Regions from separate parts of the Rhizobium sp. ZW T2_16 genome, predicted to be linked through region 1. Evidence: predicted binding sites of a transcription regulator. Region 1 holds the regulator's gene; each other region holds the start of a gene.
The links. The regulator PhoB, encoded in region 1, activates phosphate uptake and scavenging genes when phosphate is short. The targets are predictions, from matches to a motif close to TGTCATNNANCTGTCAT.
Positions count from the first base shown of each region.

Region 2: ACI3K0_RS14510 (alkaline phosphatase) is a predicted target of PhoB. The motif match lies at 4,240-4,256, and genes of this name have one in related genera.
Region 3: ACI3K0_RS09325 (esterase-like activity of phytase family protein) is a predicted target of PhoB. The motif match lies at 3,410-3,426, and genes of this name have one in related genera.

Region 1 is NZ_JBJDRG010000003.1:170,634-177,291, reverse strand. Features, by position in the region: gene pstA (phosphate ABC transporter permease PstA) at 1-249, shown strand, start outside; gene pstB (phosphate ABC transporter ATP-binding protein PstB) at 262-1,077, shown strand; gene phoU (phosphate signaling complex protein PhoU) at 1,125-1,838, shown strand; gene phoB (phosphate regulon transcriptional regulator PhoB) at 1,868-2,551, shown strand; gene ACI3K0_RS10760 (PACE efflux transporter) at 2,622-3,056, opposite strand; gene ACI3K0_RS10755 (GcrA family cell cycle regulator) at 3,256-3,795, opposite strand; gene ACI3K0_RS10750 (aspartate aminotransferase family protein) at 4,200-5,396, shown strand; gene argF (ornithine carbamoyltransferase) at 5,447-6,364, shown strand; gene ACI3K0_RS10740 (Hsp33 family molecular chaperone) at 6,556-6,658, shown strand, end outside.
Region 2 is NZ_JBJDRG010000004.1:351,805-358,462, forward strand. Features, by position in the region: gene ACI3K0_RS14490 (TonB-dependent siderophore receptor) at 1-820, opposite strand, end outside; gene ACI3K0_RS14495 (alpha/beta hydrolase) at 1,055-1,924, opposite strand; gene ACI3K0_RS14500 (dihydrodipicolinate synthase family protein) at 2,286-3,194, shown strand; gene ACI3K0_RS14505 (IclR family transcriptional regulator) at 3,326-4,120, shown strand; gene ACI3K0_RS14510 (alkaline phosphatase) at 4,308-6,062, shown strand; gene ACI3K0_RS14515 (hypothetical protein) at 6,204-6,658, shown strand, end outside.
Region 3 is NZ_JBJDRG010000002.1:760,285-766,942, reverse strand. Features, by position in the region: gene ACI3K0_RS09330 (DNA repair exonuclease) at 1-1,062, opposite strand, end outside; gene ACI3K0_RS09325 (esterase-like activity of phytase family protein) at 1,175-3,364, opposite strand; gene ACI3K0_RS09320 (inorganic diphosphatase) at 3,539-4,138, opposite strand; gene ACI3K0_RS09315 (autotransporter domain-containing protein) at 4,290-6,353, opposite strand.

The sequences.
Region 1 (6,658 bases):
CTGGCGCATGCTCTCGGCGAAACCGCACCGCTGCTCCTGATCGGCATGGTCGCCTTCGTCGCCAACTATCCGACGACGCCGATGGATCCGTCGACAGCACTGCCGGTGCAGATCTACATGTGGGCAAACGAGGCGGAACGCGCCTTCGTCGAAAGAACTTCGGGAGCGATCATCATCCTGCTCCTGTTCCTCGTGGTCATGAATGTTGGTGCAATTCTGTTGCGTCGGCGCTTCGAACGCCGTTGGTAGGAGATCGACACAATGAATATGTTGTCAGAAGCAGCAGTTGAGAAGGCGCTGGACAAGAAGATGAATGAAGTCGCGTACAAGATGATTGGCAAGGACGTATCAGTCTATTACGGCGAGAAGCGCGCGCTTTTCGACGTGAACCTGAATGTCCGCGAAAACACGGTGACGGCGCTGATCGGCCCCTCGGGTTGCGGCAAGTCGACCTTCCTGCGCACGCTCAACCGCATGAACGACACGATCGAGGGCTGCCGCGTCACCGGCAAGATCACCCTTGATGAAGATGATATCTACGACAAGGAAATCGATGTCGTGGAACTTCGCGCCCGCGTCGGCATGGTGTTCCAGAAGCCGAACCCGTTCCCGAAGTCGATTTATGAAAACATCGCCTACGGCCCGCGCATCCATGGTCTGGCCCGCAACAAGGCGGATATGGACCAGATCGTCGAAGCCAGCCTTCAGCGCGCCGGCCTCTGGGCGGAAGTCAAGGATCGTCTTCATGAAGGCGGGACCGGTCTCTCCGGTGGTCAGCAGCAGCGTCTCTGCATCGCCCGTGCGGTTGCAGTTTCGCCGGAAGTCATCCTGATGGACGAACCCTGCTCGGCGCTCGACCCGATCGCCACCGCAAAGGTCGAGGAACTGATCCACGAACTGCGCGCCAACTATACGATCGTTATCGTCACCCACTCGATGCAGCAGGCCGCCCGCGTATCCCAGCGTACCGCCATGTTCCACCTTGGCCAGCTGGTCGAAGAGAACGACACGGACAAGATGTTCACCAATCCGGATGACCAGCGCACCCAGGATTACATCATGGGCCGCTTCGGCTGATTGGCCGTTGCCTGTTGCCCGCTGCTACGGATTTTGAGGACAAAGAGATGGTATCAAGTCATATCCTGTCGGCCTACGACGAAGAACTGAAGTATCTGCGCCGCCGCATCTCGGAAATGGGTGGCCTTGCGGAACAGATGTGCGGCGATGCCGTGCGCGCCCTGGTCAATGGTGACTCTGCCCTGGCCCAGAAGGTTATCTCCGACGACGTGATCCTGGATCACGCCGAGCGCGAGATCCAGGACAAGGCGATCGTCACTATCGCCAAGCGTCAGCCGATGGCTGCCGACCTGCGCGAAATCATCGGGACGCTGCGCATCGCAGCCGATCTGGAACGCGTCGGCGATCTCGGCAAGAACACCGCCAAGCGCGTCATTGCGGTTCAGGGCCATGGCGTTCCCCGCAAGCTCGCCCGCGGTCTGGAACACCTCTCCGATCTCGCGGCTGTACAGCTCAAGGAAGTGCTGGATGTCTATGCCAGCCGTTCGGCCGAAAAGGCAGAAGCGATCCGCCTGCGCGACGAAGAAATCGACGCCATGTACACGTCGCTTTTCCGCGAACTCCTGACCTACATGATGGAAGATCCGCGCAACATCACCACCTGCACGCATCTTCTGTTCTGCGCCAAGAACATCGAGCGTATCGGTGACCACGCGACCAACATCGCGGAAACCATCTACTACATGACGACGGGTGCTGTGCCGGAAGGCGAGCGTCCCAAGGACGATACGGCGAACACCGTCGGCGCGATTGCTGACTGATTTTGCCTGTCTGATGGAGTGTATCTAGTATGCAGCCGAGAATTGCGGTCGTGGAAGACGAGGAGGCGCTCAGCGTCCTCCTCCGTTATAATCTCGAAGCCGAAGGCTACGAGGTCGAAACCATTCTGAGAGGTGATGAGGCCGAAATCAGGCTTCAGGAGCGTGCTCCGGATCTTCTGGTTCTCGACTGGATGCTGCCAGGCGTTTCCGGCATCGAATTGTGCCGGCGCCTGCGCATGCGGCCAGAGACCGAGCGCCTGCCGATCATCATGCTGACAGCGCGCGGCGAGGAAAGCGAACGTGTTCGCGGTCTGGCGACCGGTGCCGACGACTATGTCGTCAAGCCGTTCTCGACGCCGGAACTGATGGCGCGTGTCAAGGCGATGTTGCGCCGTGCCAAGCCCGAGGTTCTCTCCAGCGTCTTGAAATGCGGTGATATCGAACTGGATCGCGAGACCCATCGCGTTCATCGCAAGAGCCGTGAAGTACGCCTTGGCCCGACCGAATTCCGTCTCCTGGAATTCCTCATGGTCTCGCCTGGCCGCGTCTTCTCGCGCTCCCAGCTTCTGGATGGCGTCTGGGGCCACGATATCTATGTCGACGAACGCACCGTCGACGTGCATGTCGGCCGCCTGCGCAAGGCGCTGAACTTCTCCAACATGCAGGATGTCATCCGCACCGTTCGCGGTGCCGGCTATTCGATGGAATCCTGATACGCGGGATAGCATCTGGAATGCAGGTTTCTCAGCCCGAGTGCGGTCATCCGCCTCGGGCTGAAGCATTTCAGGCCTTGGCTTCTTCCTGCCACTCAGGCAGCGGAAAGATCCGGTCGTAGGCCAGATTGAAGAAGAACGCATAGACCAGGTAGAACAGGGCGAACGAGATATCCATCACGAGCGCCTGCATCAGGCTCACGCCCAGATACCAAGCGATGAACGGCATGAGCACGATCAGCAGTCCGAGTTCGAACAGCACGGCATGTGCAACGCGCAGCGCCATGGTTTTCTGCGTACCGCCGCGATACGTCTGCATCAGGTGGTCGAAGCCGAGATTGTAGAGATAGTTCCAGCCGGTCGCCAGCGTTGCCGAAACGATCCCGACGACACCGATATGTTCGACCGGTATGCCGAAGACGAAAGAGGCGAGCGGTGTGAAAATCGCAAGCCCGATGATTTCGAAGCTGATTGCGTGACGAATACGGTCGCGTGTCGTGCGCATTTTATACCCCATTGGGTTATCCGGGTCGTCCCGGCATCAATGCCCATTCTGGGGGAGGTCGTCCTCACGCCTTTTCAGATAGGTGTTTGTGGCGCAGGAGGCAAGGCGCAGGCGGGCAAGGCTGCCTTGCAGAACCCGCAGCACGGCAAACAAAAAAGCGGGCCGAAGCCCGCTTGATCGTTGTTTATGGTGCCGAACTTTACGCCCGTGCAGCGCTCGGACGGCGGCGCTCGTTGACCGGCTGGTAGGCGAGCTTCGCATGGTAGGTGCAGTAAGGCGAATTATCCGGGGACTCACAGCCACAGAAGTGGAAATCGTCCGTCAGCGGATCGCCGACGGGCCACTTGCAGGTGCGTTCGGTCAATTCGGTCAGCGCCAGCTTGCGGGAAATCGGCAGGACAACGTTGGAAGCGGGACGGTAGACCAGTTCCTGCGAAGCCTCGAACTCGACCTCTTCCTTGAGCGCGGTTGCGCCGACCGGACGGGCGACCGGGCGTGCTGCCGGACGGGTGGCGAATGTCTGCTGGGGACGGGAAGTAGTTGCTGCTGGGCGCTTTGCCGTACGGTTCGTCGCGATTGTGCCGCCCGCCTTTGCGCGGCCCGGCAGGTTGAGGCGATGGACCTTGCCGATCACGGCATTGCGGCTTACGCCTCCAAGTTGTGCGGCGATCTGGCTGGCGCTCAAGCCTTCCGACCACAACCTTTTCAGTTTTTCAACGCGCTCGTCCGTCCAGTTCATGCCCGTTCTCCGCCTTTGAACGTTGGTGGCATGCAGAATCCCTCACCAATGTCGCGCGATACATCTCGCAACAGGCACTATATCTATGCTTTTGGTGACTAGTTCCGCCGCATGCAGTCTAGTAATTGATCTTTAACCTAGAGGTCCGCAGACTCCGTGACAAGAGTCCCCGGAATCGCCACGAATCGATTTCCCGGTTTTCCCCAACTTGCTTTCCGGGAGAGTCATTTTTGTCACAGCTGTCGGCAGGGTTGCGTCCTTGCAGCAAAATGCCTTGAAGCCCCAGATTTCCGTGAGTTTTATTGACATCACATGGATGAGTGGCGATAGTGCCGCGGCCGCCCCGAGGGCGGCATTTTGATTTTTTGAATATCCGCAATCGGATGCATTAGGAGTGAGCCGCCATGGCTGAATCTGCGCTTTTCGACACCTTTGCCCGGGCCCCGCTGCGCTTTGAGCGTGGCGAAGGCGTTTGGCTTGTGACGGAAAGCGGCGAGCGATATCTCGACTTCGGTGCGGGTGTCGCTGTCACGTCCTGCGGCCATGCCAATCCGCATCTGGTCGAAGCGCTGAAATCGCAGGCCGAGAAGGTCTGGCATCTGTCCAATCTTTATGAAATCCCGGAGCAGGAGCGCTTGGCGCGCCGTCTGGTCGACGCAACCTTTGCGGACAAGGCCTTCTTCACCAATTCGGGTGCGGAAGCGCTGGAATGCGCAATCAAGACGGCCCGCCGTTATCACTATTCCAAGGGGCACCTGGAAAAGTTCCATATCATCACCTTTGAAGGTGCCTTCCACGGCCGGACGATCGCAACGATCGCAGCCGGCGGCCAGGAAAAATATATGGAAGGCTTCGGCCCCAAGGCTCAGGGTTTTGATCAGGTGCCCTTCGGTGATCTCGATGCGCTGAACGCTGCGATCAACGAGAACACCGGCGCTCTGTTGATCGAGCCGATCCAGGGCGAGGGCGGTGTGCGTCCGGTTCCGAAGGAATTCATGCGCGAGCTGCGCCGCATCTGCGACGAAAAGGGTCTTCTTTTGATCCTCGACGAAGTTCAGACCGGCGTCGGCCGTACCGGCAAGCTCTTTGCCCATGAATGGGCCGGCATCACCCCTGACATCATGGCGATCGCCAAGGGTATTGGCGGCGGCTTCCCGTTCGGCGCATGCCTTGCAACGGCAGAAGCCGCATCCGGCATGAAGCCCGGCATCCACGGCACCACCTATGGTGGCAACCCGCTGGCCATGGCCTGTGGCAATGCGGTGCTTGATATCGTGCTCGCCGACGGTTTCCTGGAAAACGTTCGCGATGTCGCACTCGTCTTCCGTCAGGGCCTTGCTGCGCTCAAGGATCGTTTCCCGACCGTGATCGAGGATATTCGCGGCGAGGGCCTGTTGCTCGGCATCAAGGCAAAGGTGCCGGCCGGCGACCTGATCTCCGGAATGCGCGATCAGCATATGCTGGCCGTCATGGCAGGCGATAACGTCGTCCGCATTCTGCCGCCGCTTGTCGTCACCGCCGAGGAAGCGCGCGAAGGTCTTCGCCGTATCGAGCGTGCTGCCGAAACGCTGTCGGCTGACCAGCTGAAGAAATCCGCTTAAGAATACGTAGAGAGGGCGCCTTCCGGTTCCCTCCGTTAGGGAACAAGGTAATGGCATCTCCCAAGCATTTTCTCGATCTTTCCGCTGTGTCGGCGGGTGACCTGCGCTCCATCCTCGATGATGCAAAGGTGCGAAAGCTGGCAACCAAAGCCGGCACGGCTGACAAGCCGCTGGCCGGCAAGATGCTGGCCATGATTTTCGAGAAGCCGTCCACCCGCACCCGCGTCTCCTTCGATGTGGGCATGCGCCAGCTCGGCGGCGAGACGCTGTTCCTGTCGGGTACCGAGATGCAGCTCGGCCGCGCCGAGACGATCGGCGACACCGCCAAGGTTCTGTCGCGTTATGTCGACGCGATCATGATCCGCACCACCGATCACAAGCGCCTTCTGGAACTGGCCGAACATGCCACCGTGCCGGTCATCAATGCGCTGACAGACGACACCCATCCCTGCCAGATCATGGCCGACCTGATGACCTTCGAGGAACATCGCGGTCCCGTCGCCGGCAAGACGATTGCCTGGACGGGCGACGGCAATAACGTGCTGCATTCGCTCGTCGAAGGTTCGGCCCGTTTCGGTTACCGCATGAATATGGCCGTTCCGATGGGTTCCGAGCCGCATGACAAGTTCTTGAACTGGGCGCGCAACAACGGCGGCGAGATCATGCTCACCCACGATGTCGAGCGCGCGGTTGCCGGCGCCGATGTCGTGGTCACGGATACCTGGGTTTCGATGAACCAGGAACACAAGGCGCGCGGCCACAACATCTTCCAGCCCTATCAGGTCAATGAAGCGCTGATGAAGCAGGCCAAGGCCGATGCGCTGTTCATGCACTGCCTGCCGGCCCATCGTGGCGAGGAAGTCACCGACGCCGTGATCGATGGCCCGCAGTCGGTCGTCTTCGACGAGGCTGAAAACCGCCTCCACGCCCAGAAGTCCATTCTGGCCTGGTGCTTCGGCGCGATCTGAGCCTGTCTTCTGGCTCTTGAATTGGCTTGAAGCCGGCACCATTTGTCGGCTTTCAAACGCGCAGTGCCTGGTGCCGGCGCTTCAACAGACATCCCCGACATTTTCGAGCGGCCCAGCGGTTCCGCTTGCCGGCCTGTTTGTGTAAAGGTCGGGGACAAGGCCCGAGACGATCGGTGTGAAGGAGTAAGATGATGGCGGAAGCAACCGTGGAACTGAAGGACCTCCACTTTGCCGGAGACGACAGGGTTGTTCCCTTCCAGGTCGAGGGCCTGGATGTTCGTGGCCGTGCGGTGC
Region 2 (6,658 bases), on a different contig from region 1:
CTGTTTCACCCTTCTGCGCCAGACCGTAGACCGTGAGGGTCGTGTCGTCGCTTGGCTTCCAGGTAAACGATGGCTGGAGGAGGTAGCGATCATCGGGGATGTCGTAGCTTCCCTCTCCCTCTCGGGCAAGGCCGACCAAGCGGTAGAACAGCTCGTCACTCTCGCCAACTGGACCTCCGAAATCGAAGGCAGCCTGCTTGCGGCCAACGGTGCCGTATTGCAATTCGACTTCGTGGTGAGCCTCTTCCTGCGGCATCTTGGAGATACGGTTGACGATACCCGCGGCGCTCGCCGCACCATACATCACCGAGACTGGCCCCTTGAGGATCTCGATGCGATCCAGCGTATAGACTTCAGTAGCAAACGAGCCGTAGTTCATGATCGGCTGGCGTAGACTGTCGCGAAAGTCACCGGTGGTCGTGGTTTCGATACCGCGGATGTAGATCTGGTCAAAACGAGGATCGTAACCGAAAGCGCCGGTGGTGACGCCCGAGCTGTAGCGGGCTGCCTGGATCATGTCGGTGACGGCACGCTGCTCCATTTCCTCGTGTGTCACCACCGAAATGGCGCGTGGCGTTTCTACCAAAGGCGTGTCCGTCTTGGTGGCTGAAACGGTGCGCCTGGGCACCACCGTGTCGTTGTCTTCGCCGATTGTCGTTGCTCCGCTTTGGAGAACGATCGGAGCAAGCTGAGTTGCCTCACCAGCTGCGTCCTGCGCAATAGCCGTGGCCGGTACGAAAGCTACGGTCATGGCACCAACCAGTATAGTGGAACCAAGAAGACGATGGCGCGCGTGGAACCGGTGAAGAGAGAACGTCATTGCCCGATCCTTTTGACAAGGGACAAACTGAATTGAATGATCCGAAAAGATCGTGGATGTGAGACGCGCGAAAGCGAGTTTCTCTCGACGAAGTCAACTCACGGGGTCAGCTATAAAAGCTCGATTTCGAGTGATCAATAAAATATGATGCATATAGTCATCTTTTTCCCAGGCGGCGTAAATTTGTCACGCCTCAGTCGAGGCACATATGCCAGAGGCCTTTGATATTAAAGATCACTTTCTGACTGCGAATGCGATGTTGACGGCCCGGTTTACAGCAGGTCCAAGCACCGACATGTGCGTCTCACCAGGGAAAATTTCAAATTCGGTGCGAATACTGTCTGCAGTGCCGTTCAGACGAACAGCCATTTCCCTGGCAAGCGATATAGTCCTCTCCGTTTTCCGCTTTTCGAGGCGTGCCTCGGCATCCTCGTTCCGATACTGAAACGGCGCCAGTTCATCGCCTTCGTACTCCCCGGCAGATAGATGCAGGAATGGTGCGTTACCGGGTGCATCCTGTCGCCGCGCCTCATTATTGAGGATTTCGCTTCCTTCCCAATAAATGGTCGGGCTGGCGGCAATCCAATTTTTGAACAGACCCGGTCGCTCGAACAGCGAAAAAAGCGTGAAGAGGCCGCCGAACGAATGGCCGAAAAGCGATCGGCGCGCAGGATCGAGCCGCACCATGTCCGCGATTTTCGGCAGCAGTTCGTGTTCGATGAAATCGAGCAATTCTCCCGTGCCGCCGATCAGAACCGGAGGACCACCTTCGAAATAAGGCGGATAGGATTTGACCGGCGGAGGTCCGAGATCCCAGGCTCGGCGCATCGCATTATAGGGCTCGTCCGAAGGATAACCGATGGCTGCAACGACGCCCCAACCGACATTCGTTCCCGTGGAATAGGGGGCCTGAGTAACAAGGCTCGCTACCGCGAAGGGAAAGGTGGCATTGCCGTCGGTCGTCACCAGAAGCGGCCATCCCTCCGCAGGCGGCTCGCCGGTCGGAATTGAAAGGAAGATCCGATAGGGTTCACCACCCTTTGCGGGCATCAGATCGAAAAAACATGTCCCGGGCATCGCATAGACTTGTGTCCCCTCGGTCATGCTCTCTCCCATCAGTCAATCGTGCATCACGTAAGTGATCGCTAGGGGATCGATCGAATGGCTGCAAGCCACCCGGGATAAATCTTGACAAGAAATCACAGGTATTGAGCGGTCATTTCAATCGCCAAGGCGGATGGGCAGGATGACTACGGCTGCCCCTCAGCACCCGATCAGTGCCCGCAATCTCCCCATGGTGCGACATACAGCCTCGCAATGGCATTTGCCAAAGCCGGACAGTGGCACTTCGGCTACGCTGAAAATTATCGGAACGTCGTTCTATAATATAGAACATATGAGAAATTTCTAACGTCCAACCATTTCGCATGTTCCGATATCGCTTTTGACAAAAGGAGGTTTGTTAATGTCCAGATTGATGAAATTTTCCGGCATCATTCCACCCGTACCCACGGTCTTCAAAGATGATGGCAGCTTTGACACGGCCGGCATGGCACTGGTCATTGACCATCTCGTCAATGCAGGCGTGGACGGCATGTTCTTCCTCGGCACCGGGGGAGAGTTCTCCCAGATGTCCCATGAGGAGCGTCTGGCGCTTGCCGAATTTGTCGTCGGTTACACTGCCGGCCGCGTGCCGGTACTGATCGGCACCGGCAGCACCAATACGCGCGAGGCAGTCACGCTCAGCCGGCACGCCCAGTCGATCGGCGCCAACGGCGTCGTGGCCATCAATCCCTACTACTGGAAGGTGACGGAAGAAAACCTGTTCGGTTACTTCTCCGCAATCGCCAACGCGGTCGAACTGCCAGTGCTGCTGTATAATTTCCCGGCGCTTACCGGCCAGGATCTCCATCCTGCCTTCGTCAAGCGGCTGGTCGATGCACATCCCAATATCGTCGGCCTTAAGGATACGATCGATTCGGTGGCGCATCTGCGAGACATGGTCGATATCGTGAAGGGCGCACATCCCGAATTCAGTGTCTTCTGCGGCTATGACGATCATCTGTTGAATACGCTGCTTCTGGGCGGTGACGGCGCCATTTCTGCCAGCGCAAATTTCGCGCCGAATGTTTCGACGGGCATTTATCGCGCAGTCAAGGACGGCGATCTTGCAAGGGCCACCGCTCTCCATCGCACCATCCTGCAGCTGCCGCGCATCTACAAGGTCGATGTGCCGTTCGTCGGCGTGGTCAAGGAAGCGATGAAAGCCTGCGGGCTGCCGATCTCCTCCTATTCGCTGCCACCGGCAGCGCCGCTCAGCGAGGAGAAGATTGCGGTGGTCCGTCGCGTGCTCACCGATGCGGGCATCATCTGAGCCTGCCTTGGCGAGATCGGAACCATCGAAGGGAACCGCCTCCCGGCTGGTTACCGCGAGCCGGGCCATATGTCGCGCACCTGCAAGACAGCCGGAACTGTGCTAGACATCATTCAATTTCAGGCGAGCCGGTGGACATCGGCTTGCTCTCATCCCAGCGGGTAAGCATGCCGATCATCCAGTCCGTAGACAGAGCACTGCAGATTCTCGACCTGTTCGACGATCAGAACAGGGAGATCAAGATCACGGACATCAGTATCCGGACCGGATTGAACAAGAGCACGCTGCATGCGCTGCTTAAGACCATGCAGGCGCGCGGCTACATCGACCAGAATGAGGATAACGGGCGTTATCGCCTGGGGATGAAACTGGTCGAACGCGGCAATTTTGTCATCAGTTCGATAGACATCCGCAAGATCTGCAACAGCTTTCTTGTCAGCCTCTCCGAACAGACCGGCCAGACGGTGCATCTCGGCATCCTCAATGGAAAGCATGGCGTCTATATCGACAAGGTGGAGGGGCAGGCAGCCGTCATCACTTATTCACGGATAGGTCGGCAACTCCCGCTTCACTGTACGGCAATCGGCAAGGTGCTGGTTGCCTTTCAGGATCGGGAGACCCGAGAGCGCATCCTGACAGGATATTCCTACGAGGCGGCGACACCGCGTTCCATCGGCAGCGAAGCAGCCTTTGTCAAAGAGGTTACCAACGTTCGTGAGCAGGGATATGCGATCGACGACCAGGAACATGTAAAAGGCGTGCGCTGCACCGCCGTGCCGATCTTCGACCACAAGGGTAAGATTGCCGCAGCCATCAGCCTCTCCACGCTCACGCCGATCGTCAACAATCGTGACTTCGAACGTTACATCGGCCTGTTGAATTCCGTCAGTAGCGAAATTTCTGCTCTGATCGGGCACCGTTCCTAACGCGAGCCGGCCTGCTTGGCTTGCCACGGTATGGACGGGTGATCCAGGCAACTGCATTTCACTGCCACCGGAAATTTGAGGCTGGGCGTCGAGACATCGACCAATCATTACTGTGGGCAAGTCATCCAACTGTCACATGGCGGGACTAGGAGGGGGCGTCGTTTTTTCACATGTCCGTGAGGGGAATATGCGCAAACTCTTTTCCGCCTTGGTCGCTACGACCATTCTCGCCGGCGCCGCTCAGGCTGCCGAAGTCTACCCGCTCGATCGCGCGACGATCCTGACTGGTTCGCCGTTCGATTTCAAAGTCGAGTTCGATAAAGTCGTAAAGCCGGAAGACGTCAAGATCACCGTCAACGGCCAGGATTACAAGGCAGCTCTCAGCAAGGAAGCTGAGTTCGTTGCCGAAGAGAAGAACAAGGACAAGGTCCTCGGTTCGGCCGTCATCCTGCGCGGCGTGACACTTGCAAAAGCCGGCGACTACAAGGTTGAAGTTGCCGCCGGCAGCGAGACCAAGAGCATCACCTGGAACGTCTACGGCACGCCGGAACAGGCCAAGGCCAAGAACGTCATCTTCCTGATCGCCGACGGCCTGTCGGTTGCTCACCGCACCGCTGCTCGCATCATGTCCAAGGGCATGACCGAGGGCAAGGCCAATGGCCGCCTGAACATGGACGACGTTCCGCCGGCAGCCTTCATCGGCACCTCGGCCACCGACGCCGTCGCCACCGACAGCGCCAACACCATGTCGGCCTACATGACAGGTCACAAGACCGCCGTGAACGCCATCGGTGTTTATGCCGACCGTACTCCTTCCTCGATGGACGACCCGAAGGTCGAAAACATCGCGGAAGCGCTGCGCCGCCAGACCAAGAAGTCGATCGGCATAATCTCGACCGCCGAACTGCAGGACGCAACGCCGGCAGCCGTCGTCGCCCATACCCGCAAGCGCGGCGACAAGGCCGAAATCAACGGCATGCTGTTCGACGTCAAGCCGGACGTTCTGCTCGGCGGCGGTTCCGCCTACTTCCTGCCACAGGCAACTGCCGGCTCGAAGCGCAAGGACGACAAGGACTATATCGCCATGTTCAAGGATGCCGGTTACACGCTGGCAACCAGCAAGAGTGAACTTGCAACGGCTGCCGGCACCAATACCGGCAAGATCCTCGGCCTGTTCCACACCGGCAACATGGACACGACGCTTGACCGCGAGTTCCTGAAGAAGGGCACCGTCGGCAAATTCCCGGAACAGCCGGGCCTCGTCGAAATGACCAAGGTTGCTCTCGACAACCTGTCGAAGAACCCGGAAGGCTTCTTCCTGATGGTTGAAGCCGCAAACGTCGACAAGATGTCCCATCCGCTGGATTGGGATCGCGCTGTCGTCGACACGATCGAATTCGACAAGGCGATCGGTGTTGCGCGCGAATTCGCCGCCAAGAACCCCGACACACTGATCGTCGTTACCGGCGACCACACGCACGGCGTTTCCATCATCGGCACCGTCGATGACGAAAAGCCGGGCACCGAGATGCGCGAAAAGGTCGGCACCTATGCCGAAGCCGGCTTCCCGAACTACGAAGACAAGGACGGCGACGGCTACCCGGACAAGGTCGACGTATCGCGTCGCCTGTTCCTCAACGCCAACAACGGCCCGGACCATTACGAAACCTTCCGCCCGAAGCTTGATGCTCCGTTCGTTCCAGCCATCCAGAACGAAAAGAAGGAATATGTCGCCAACGAAGCCTATAAGGATGTGCCCGGCGCAGTTCTCGTAACCGGCATCATCCCGAAGAGCGCAGACAGCGGCGTGCACGCCGTTGACGATATCGTTCTGCAGGCAGAAGGCCCCGGCGCCGAAGGTTTCCGTGGCTATATGGAGCAGAGCGACGTCTACAAGGCTCTCGCCGAAGCTTTCGCGCTTGGCGCAAAGCAGACCAACTAAGACTTGAAAACAATGAGGGTACGCCGCCGTGGCGTGCCCTCATCGTATTTTTCCGGGTTCAGCTGTCCCTGGTTTTGCCCGGCTTGCATTGTCCGCCGTCCCGCGTGACGATGAGCGAATATTTCAGGAAGGAGAAGGGTCATGAAGCAGCTTCATCCGGCGCGTTTCAGTCGCCGCCAGGCGCTCACCATGACACTCGGCCTCATGTCCGGCCTGCCGCTGCTGGCGGCTGCGGGTCGTGCACAGGCCAATAGCGACATCACTTTCGACGAACTTTACGGCAAGGTCAGCGTCCTCGGCTTGGAATTCTCCGAAAAGGTCAAGCAGCTGAACGGCAAGGAGATCGCCATGCGCGGTTTCATGGCCCCACCGCTGAAAGCCGAAGCGCAGTTCTTCGTGCTGACCGAAATTCCAATGTCGATCTGCCCCTTCTGCTCGACCGATAGCGACTGGCCCGACAACATCGTCGTCGTCTATCTCGATGAAAAACAGACCTTCACCCAGCCCAGCCAGACGATCGAAGTGCGCGGCAAGCTGGAAATGGGCTCCTGGACGGATCCGGAAACCGGATTCGTCAGTCTTCTTCGTATTCGCCA
Region 3 (6,658 bases), on a different contig from region 1:
GGTCAGAAGGCCATCGAGGCCAAGCGTGCCGGTGTTGCGCTCGGATGTTCGGTCATCGGGCTCAAGACGCAGGTCGAGCTTTTCGAGCCAGATATCGGCATGGCCGCGATGGCAGGCGGCCTGCACTTCATCGCGAAAATCCTCGGCCTTCGACAGGAGCTGCTTTCGAACACGGCTCTTGCCGGTGATGCGGACACGCAGCGCCAGCGGCCGGCCTTCCATGGCATCGGCGATAGGCTCGATTGCATCCTCGATACGGCGCAGCAGGGCTGCAGCCGTGTCGTCGCTTTCCACTGCGATCGTCAGTTCGGCAAAGCGGGCGCTGTCGGTGATCAGGCGCTCATAGGCAATGCGGCCATCCTCGACCGTCACGAGCACGGCGCCCTTGGCTCCGGTCTCGCGGATCGAGCGGCCCTGCAGGTTGCCCGGAAAGACCACGAGCGGGTCTTCCGCGACGATTTCGAAATCATGGACATGGCCGAGCGCCCAGTAGTCGTAACCGCGCGAGCGCAGGTCTTCCACGGAACATGGCGCATAGGGCGCGTGCGGCTCACGGCCGGTCAGCGACGTGTGCAGCACGCCGATATTGAACCATCCGGCCTCGGGCCTTGGATAGGCGAGCGCAAGATTTTCATTCGCCGAGCGTTCGGCGAAGCCTTGTCCGTGCAGCGCGACCTTCAAATGCTCCAGCCGGAAGGTGCCGGGCTTGCCGGTCGGGAACTCGCTAACATTCTTCGGCAGCGTGATGGTTCTGGTGATCACACTCTCGGCGTCGTGATTGCCCTTGAGCAGAAAGACCGGGATGCCGGCGCGTTCCAGCCGCGCCACTTCGCGGTTGAAGAACAGGCCGATCTTGTTGTCCTTCCAGTCGCCGTCATAAACGTCGCCGGCGACGATAAAGAAATCAACCTTGCGCTCCACCGCTTCATCGACAAGCGCCGAAAAGGCCTTGCGGCTTGCCTCGACAAAAAGCTCGGCGAGATCGGCATCCTTGAGGGCCAGTCCCTGAAAAGGGCTGCCGAGATGCAGGTCTGCGGCATGGATGAAGCGGAAGGAACTCATCGAATCGTCTCATGCGAACACATCAGGAACGCCAGACTTAAGGTAGCAGGCCCCAAGAAAAAAGGCCGGGTGCGCAAACACCCGGCCTTTTCCTGTTGAAGATGGAGATCCGTCAGTTGGTGACCTTGAGGGTGACCGGCAGGAACAGGGTCTCGCCGGATGAGTCGTCAACGCCGTCATTGTCGGTGACCATGAAGGCCTTGCCGGACTTGTCGAAGGCAAAGCCTTCCAGCTTGTCGAGAACGTAGCCGTTGGTGGCGTTCTTCAGGTCCGGAAGGAAGTCATGGACCTCTTCCTTGGCAACGAGCTGCAGTTCACCGCCGATCTTGGCAGGCTTCATGTCCTTGAGCGAAACGCGGTAGAGCTTCTTCAGCTTGGCGGCGTCGCCGATCAAGTTGTCGCGTTCGACGATATAGAGATGGTCGCCATTGGCGGTGATTTCCGAGAGACCGACCCAGCCCTTTTCAGCCTTTTCGAGCGGATAACGGACGGCTGCCCATTCCTTCGACTTCGGCTTGTAGGAAAGAAGCTTCACCTGGCCCTTGGGATCATCCTTCCATTCGCGCTGGATTGCCATCCAGAGCGTCAGGTCGTCACCGGAACCGGTCGTGGTGACGCCTTCGAGACCGTAACGGCTTTCGCCGGCCAGAAGTTCGGCAGGCAGGCCGATCTCGGCCTTGATCTCGCCCTTGGCATTGACGTTGTAGATACCGTGACCGACCAGCTTGTCGCTATCGCCTTCCGATGCCAGCCAGAAGCCGCCCTTGCCATCGAGTGCGATGCCTTCGATATCGAGCTTCTGCGCCGGCTGGCCGTTGCGGGTGATGCGGACGACATTGGTGATCTCGGCCGGCTTGCTTGTCGTGTCGATGGTGAAGATCGACGGCTGTATGGCATAAACGGAATCGTTCACCGCATAGAGGATGCCGTCCTTCTCGGCGTCACCAACGAGACCCGACAGCGCGCCCCAACCGATCAGCTTCCCATCGACATCCTTGGAAACGATGGTCGGATAGGCCTTCTTGCCTTCGGCAAGCTCATAGATCATCACATGCGAGCGGGGACCTCCGTCTTCGCCGAGATCGGCTTCATTTGCGGATGCAAGCAGGTTGCGGCCCGGAATGGCGACAGCGCCTTCAGGCGATACGCCCGACGGCAGAAGCTGCACGAGCTCCGGCTCGCCACCGGTATCCTTGTAGACCGCAATCATCGAACCGCGCTCCGAGAGCACGAAGAAATACTGCTGGCCATTGAAGATCGCGGCTTCCATGCCTTCCGGCTCGATGCCCTTGTTCTTGGCGCGCTTTTCCGGGAAATGACCGTGGCGGGCAATCTCGTGCTCGAGCGTCATGCCCGCATCGTAGAGAACCTTCCCGGTACGGTCGAAGATGGTGAAGCCGCGCGAACCGCCCTTGTAATCGCCTTCATTGGCGATGACGAGGCGATCAGTGCCGAGCCACTTGACGGCGTCAGGCTCGCGCGGAACAGCGGTCAGCTTGCCCGAAAAATTCAGCGAACCATCGGTCTTGGCATCGACGCCTTCGAGATCAACCGTACCGGCGGAGAAGTGGCTGGTGACCTTGGCTGTCTTGCTGTCGATGATGATGACGTGGTTGTTTTCCTGCAACGTCAGGGCGATCTCGCCATTGGCGTTGATGTTGACGAATTCCGGCTCCGGATCTTCCGGGGCGACTGTTGCAAGTCCGGTCACGCCAACGCGCTTGATGCTGTCGCAGGCAGGAACGCCGTTTTTCAGCGAGACGATCAGAAGTTCGCCTGCCGGAAGTTGCGGCAGTGCACCGTCGTTCAGGTCTTCGTCACGCTGGTTTTCGATGGCGATGGCGGCAAATGTGCCATCAGGCGCCACGACGACAGAATCCGGCTGACCGCCGAGATCACAGGTCGTTTCAAGTTTTTTCGAAGCGATATCGATGATGCCCAGTTGGCCGGCAGGCTTCGTCAAGTCTTCGGTCTTGTCGATGGTGATGAGTGCCTTCGGACCGGCTGCAGCAACCGAGTTCGGTTCGCCATCGATGGCGATGGATCCACCTGCCTTCGGGGCCTTGGCGTCAGTGATGTCGATGAAGCCGATCGTGCCTCCCGGCGCGTCGGAATAGATCAGCGTGTTGCCATCCGCAGTCGCGGTGATGATTTCCGACGATGTCGCCTTGTCCTCGCCCTTGGGCAGGTTCTGGGCAACCGGGAAAGAGGCGATACGGTTAAAGACCTGCTCCGCACTAGCGGGAGCAGCAACCGAGGCAAAAAGGATTGCCGTCAAGGCGGCGCGTGTCGAGAATGTCATGAAAAGCCCTCCGTGAAACCACAGGTGGGCTTTTGGGCCAGATGCGTGACACGATAATGACAGCTTCATCATCATGAGTTGCGTTATCGACTGATTGAGCCAACCGCACTCAACGCATGAAAAAAGGCCGGGCAAGGCCGGCCTTCGATATCGTGTAACCGGCAATGAGGCAGATCACTTTTTCTTGGCGTTGTAAGCCTTGATGGCTTCCGAAACTTCACCTTCAGCATGGGCAGCGTTGTCAAAGCCATTCAGTTCGACAGACTTGCGGCCCGCCGGGAGCTGCTTGTAGACGCGGAAGAAAGCCTGGAGGCGTTCCTGCTCGATCTGCGGCAGATCGGTGATTTCCTTGATGTTATCGTAGGTCGGGTCGATCTTGCTGGTCGGTACGGCAACAATCTTGTCATCGACCTCGCCGCCATCGATCATCTTCAGAACACCGATCGGGCGAACCTTGATGATGGCGCCCGGAACGACTGGCTCGCGGGTGTAGACGATGGCGTCGAGCGGATCGTTGTCGCCACCGAGCGAAGAGGTGATCGAGCCGTAGTTGCCCGGATAAACGACCGGCATGGACTGGTAGCGGTCAACCACGACATGGCCGGTCTTGGCGTCGATCTCGTATTTGGTGAAGCTGCCCTGCGGGATCTCGATGGCGACGGCGAATTCCTTGCCGTCATCGGTTTTCTGCGGATAGTCGAGATAGGAAACGTATTCGGCAGAAGCTACGCCCGCGGTAACGAGAAACGCGGCGGCAGTCAGAAGCAATTTCATGGCAGGCCCTTTTCATGATGAGACGTCCCACCTAAGCGAGCTCTGTGACAACGCCGTGACAGATTCCCGTCTACAAAGTTTACCTCTCATACTGAAAAGGCCCGGCATAAACCGGGCCTCGTCCATCGCGAGCATTCCTTAAAAAATCGGCTCAGAACTTGACCGTATAGTTGCTGCGCAGCCAGACGGTCGGGTCCTGCCCCTTGGTCGTGGCGTTGACCATGAAGGAAGCGACCCCCTTGCCGAGATCAAATTCGGCGCCGAGACCGCCACGAGCCCAGAACTGCTGCAGATCCTGACCTTCGAGACTGAAGTCGCTGATCCCGGTCAACGTGCCGCTCGTAGCCGTCGCGCGGTTTTCGAACTGGTAGTCAAGCTCGGCCTTGGCCAGCAGACGGACAGTGTCGTTCAGCGGGCGAACGAAATCCGCACCGAGACGGGCGATCGTCGAATGATCGCTGCTGCCGTCGAACTCGACCGGGAAGGAGCCGCCGGTTTCCGTATAGGCGTCAACCCTGGTATGCGCATAGGAAAGGCCGACATAGGGGGTGATCGCCGTATCGTCGATCGTCACCGCATTCAGCCAGTCGAAGCGGATCTTTGCGCCCCAGGTTTCAGCATTGGTGTCGCCTTCGGAATAATCGGTGACGGCACCGTTCAGATAACCGCGGTTGCTGTCGACACTGCTGCGTCCCCAATAACCGCCAACCGTCGCGTAAACGTTATTGCCGAGATCGGCAGAGACTTCCGGTGACAGGTAGAAGCCGCGCTGGCGCACGTCGCCACCGGCATCCAGATCCTGGTCGGTATAGGTTCCACCAACTGCGAAGCGGGCTGTGACGCCATCGGCGATACCGTAACCAAAACCAAATTCACCGAGAGCAAGGCCGCCATCGGCGTGATCGCTGTTGTCATAACCGCCATCGATCGTGCCCCAGACGGATCTCTGGCCGGCGGTCAGCAGATTGCGCATTGGCGCTCCCTGCGCACCGAACATGATTGTGTCGGCATTGTTGACACCGCTCTGAACGATGACGTTGTTGGCCATCGCGACAGTCGGGAAAAACTCGGCGGTATCGATGATACCGCTTCCGCCTTCGCAGACGTCAGCGTTGCATTCGTTGCCGCCTTCCTCGCCCTGGCTTTCGATGACACGCGCGATATAGGTGGAGCCGGTAGTGGTCTCGCCGATGATAACATTGCCGTCAGCCGATACGAGATCGGCGGTTTGCGTCATAGCATCGCCGATGGTGGCACCTTCGGCTGCCAGCCAGTCCTCGACAGTCACCATGCCGTTCGCCTGCGTCCAACGGAAGCCGTGGCTTGTGGACTGGGCGTCTGTTGCCGATCCGACCACGACGCCGCCGTCGGCATTAACCGCACTCGCCGTGGATGAAGTGCCACCGAGAGTTCCGAGATCGGTCATCACGTCTGTTGACCCGACATACCGGTAGGCGTGAGACGACGTGTCGCCGGTCAGGTAGGAACTGCCGACCAGAACATTGCCATCGCCGCTCATTGCGTTCAGGAACGTGTAAGAACCGCCCAAGCTTCCGATGTCGACCATCTCGGTCTCTTTAGTCCATCGGAATACGTGGTATGGCGACGACGAGGATGTATATCCAGATCCGGCGACCACCGATCCGTCGTCGCTGACAAAGTCAGCGCTGGAGTTGTCATAAAGCGTATCGATGTTCTCCATCGTGCCGCTGTCTACAGTCCATCGAAATGCGTGATAATTTCCGTCTAGTGTGTCGGCCTCGCCGACAACAGTTTTCCCGTCGGTGCTCACAGCGTATGCGTACGAATCCCGCCCACCAAGCGTGCCTAGACCGATCATTCCCTCAGAAGATGTCCAGTAAAAAGCTTCGGCCATGAAGCTCATGACGCTTACGTATCCCGCAACGGCGGTTCCGTCGCCACTTACAGACTGAGCAAAGCTACCGGTGGTGTCAGTGTCAACTACACCCAAGTCGACGAAACCATTCGCTGCGGTCCATACGAAGGATGTCTTGCGACCGGTCACGGCATCAGAATAGTAGCCCGTCACGGTCTTACCGTCGGCGCTCAAACCACTCAAATTGAGATAGGTGACGCCGGACGGTGGCGTGATTGACTGAATGTCGCCGGTTGCTGTCGATATAAGTGAATAGGTGTAGGTCCCGGCATTCTGGTCGTAATCAGTTTTGAGTACGACCGAACCATTACTGCTCAAACCGATAACTTCGGGTCCGGAGGCAGCATGTGCAACGGAAGCAACACTGACCATAGCCGAGAGAGCAGAACTCGCAAGAAGACAAAGGGTCTTTGATTTAAGAAACATTTCTGGATGACTCGCTGATCGTTTAAGACGGATGCCGTCAGCGACGCCGAGATATGAAATGCCTCATAAAAATAAGAACTAATCATATTTCTAAATTAAGAATCGCTTGTGCCCCCACTGACGAATTGGCCGTGATGCACTCGATCTTACAAGTAGTTCGAAATCTGCCGGCCGGCGTTTCTCTGACAAATGACAAC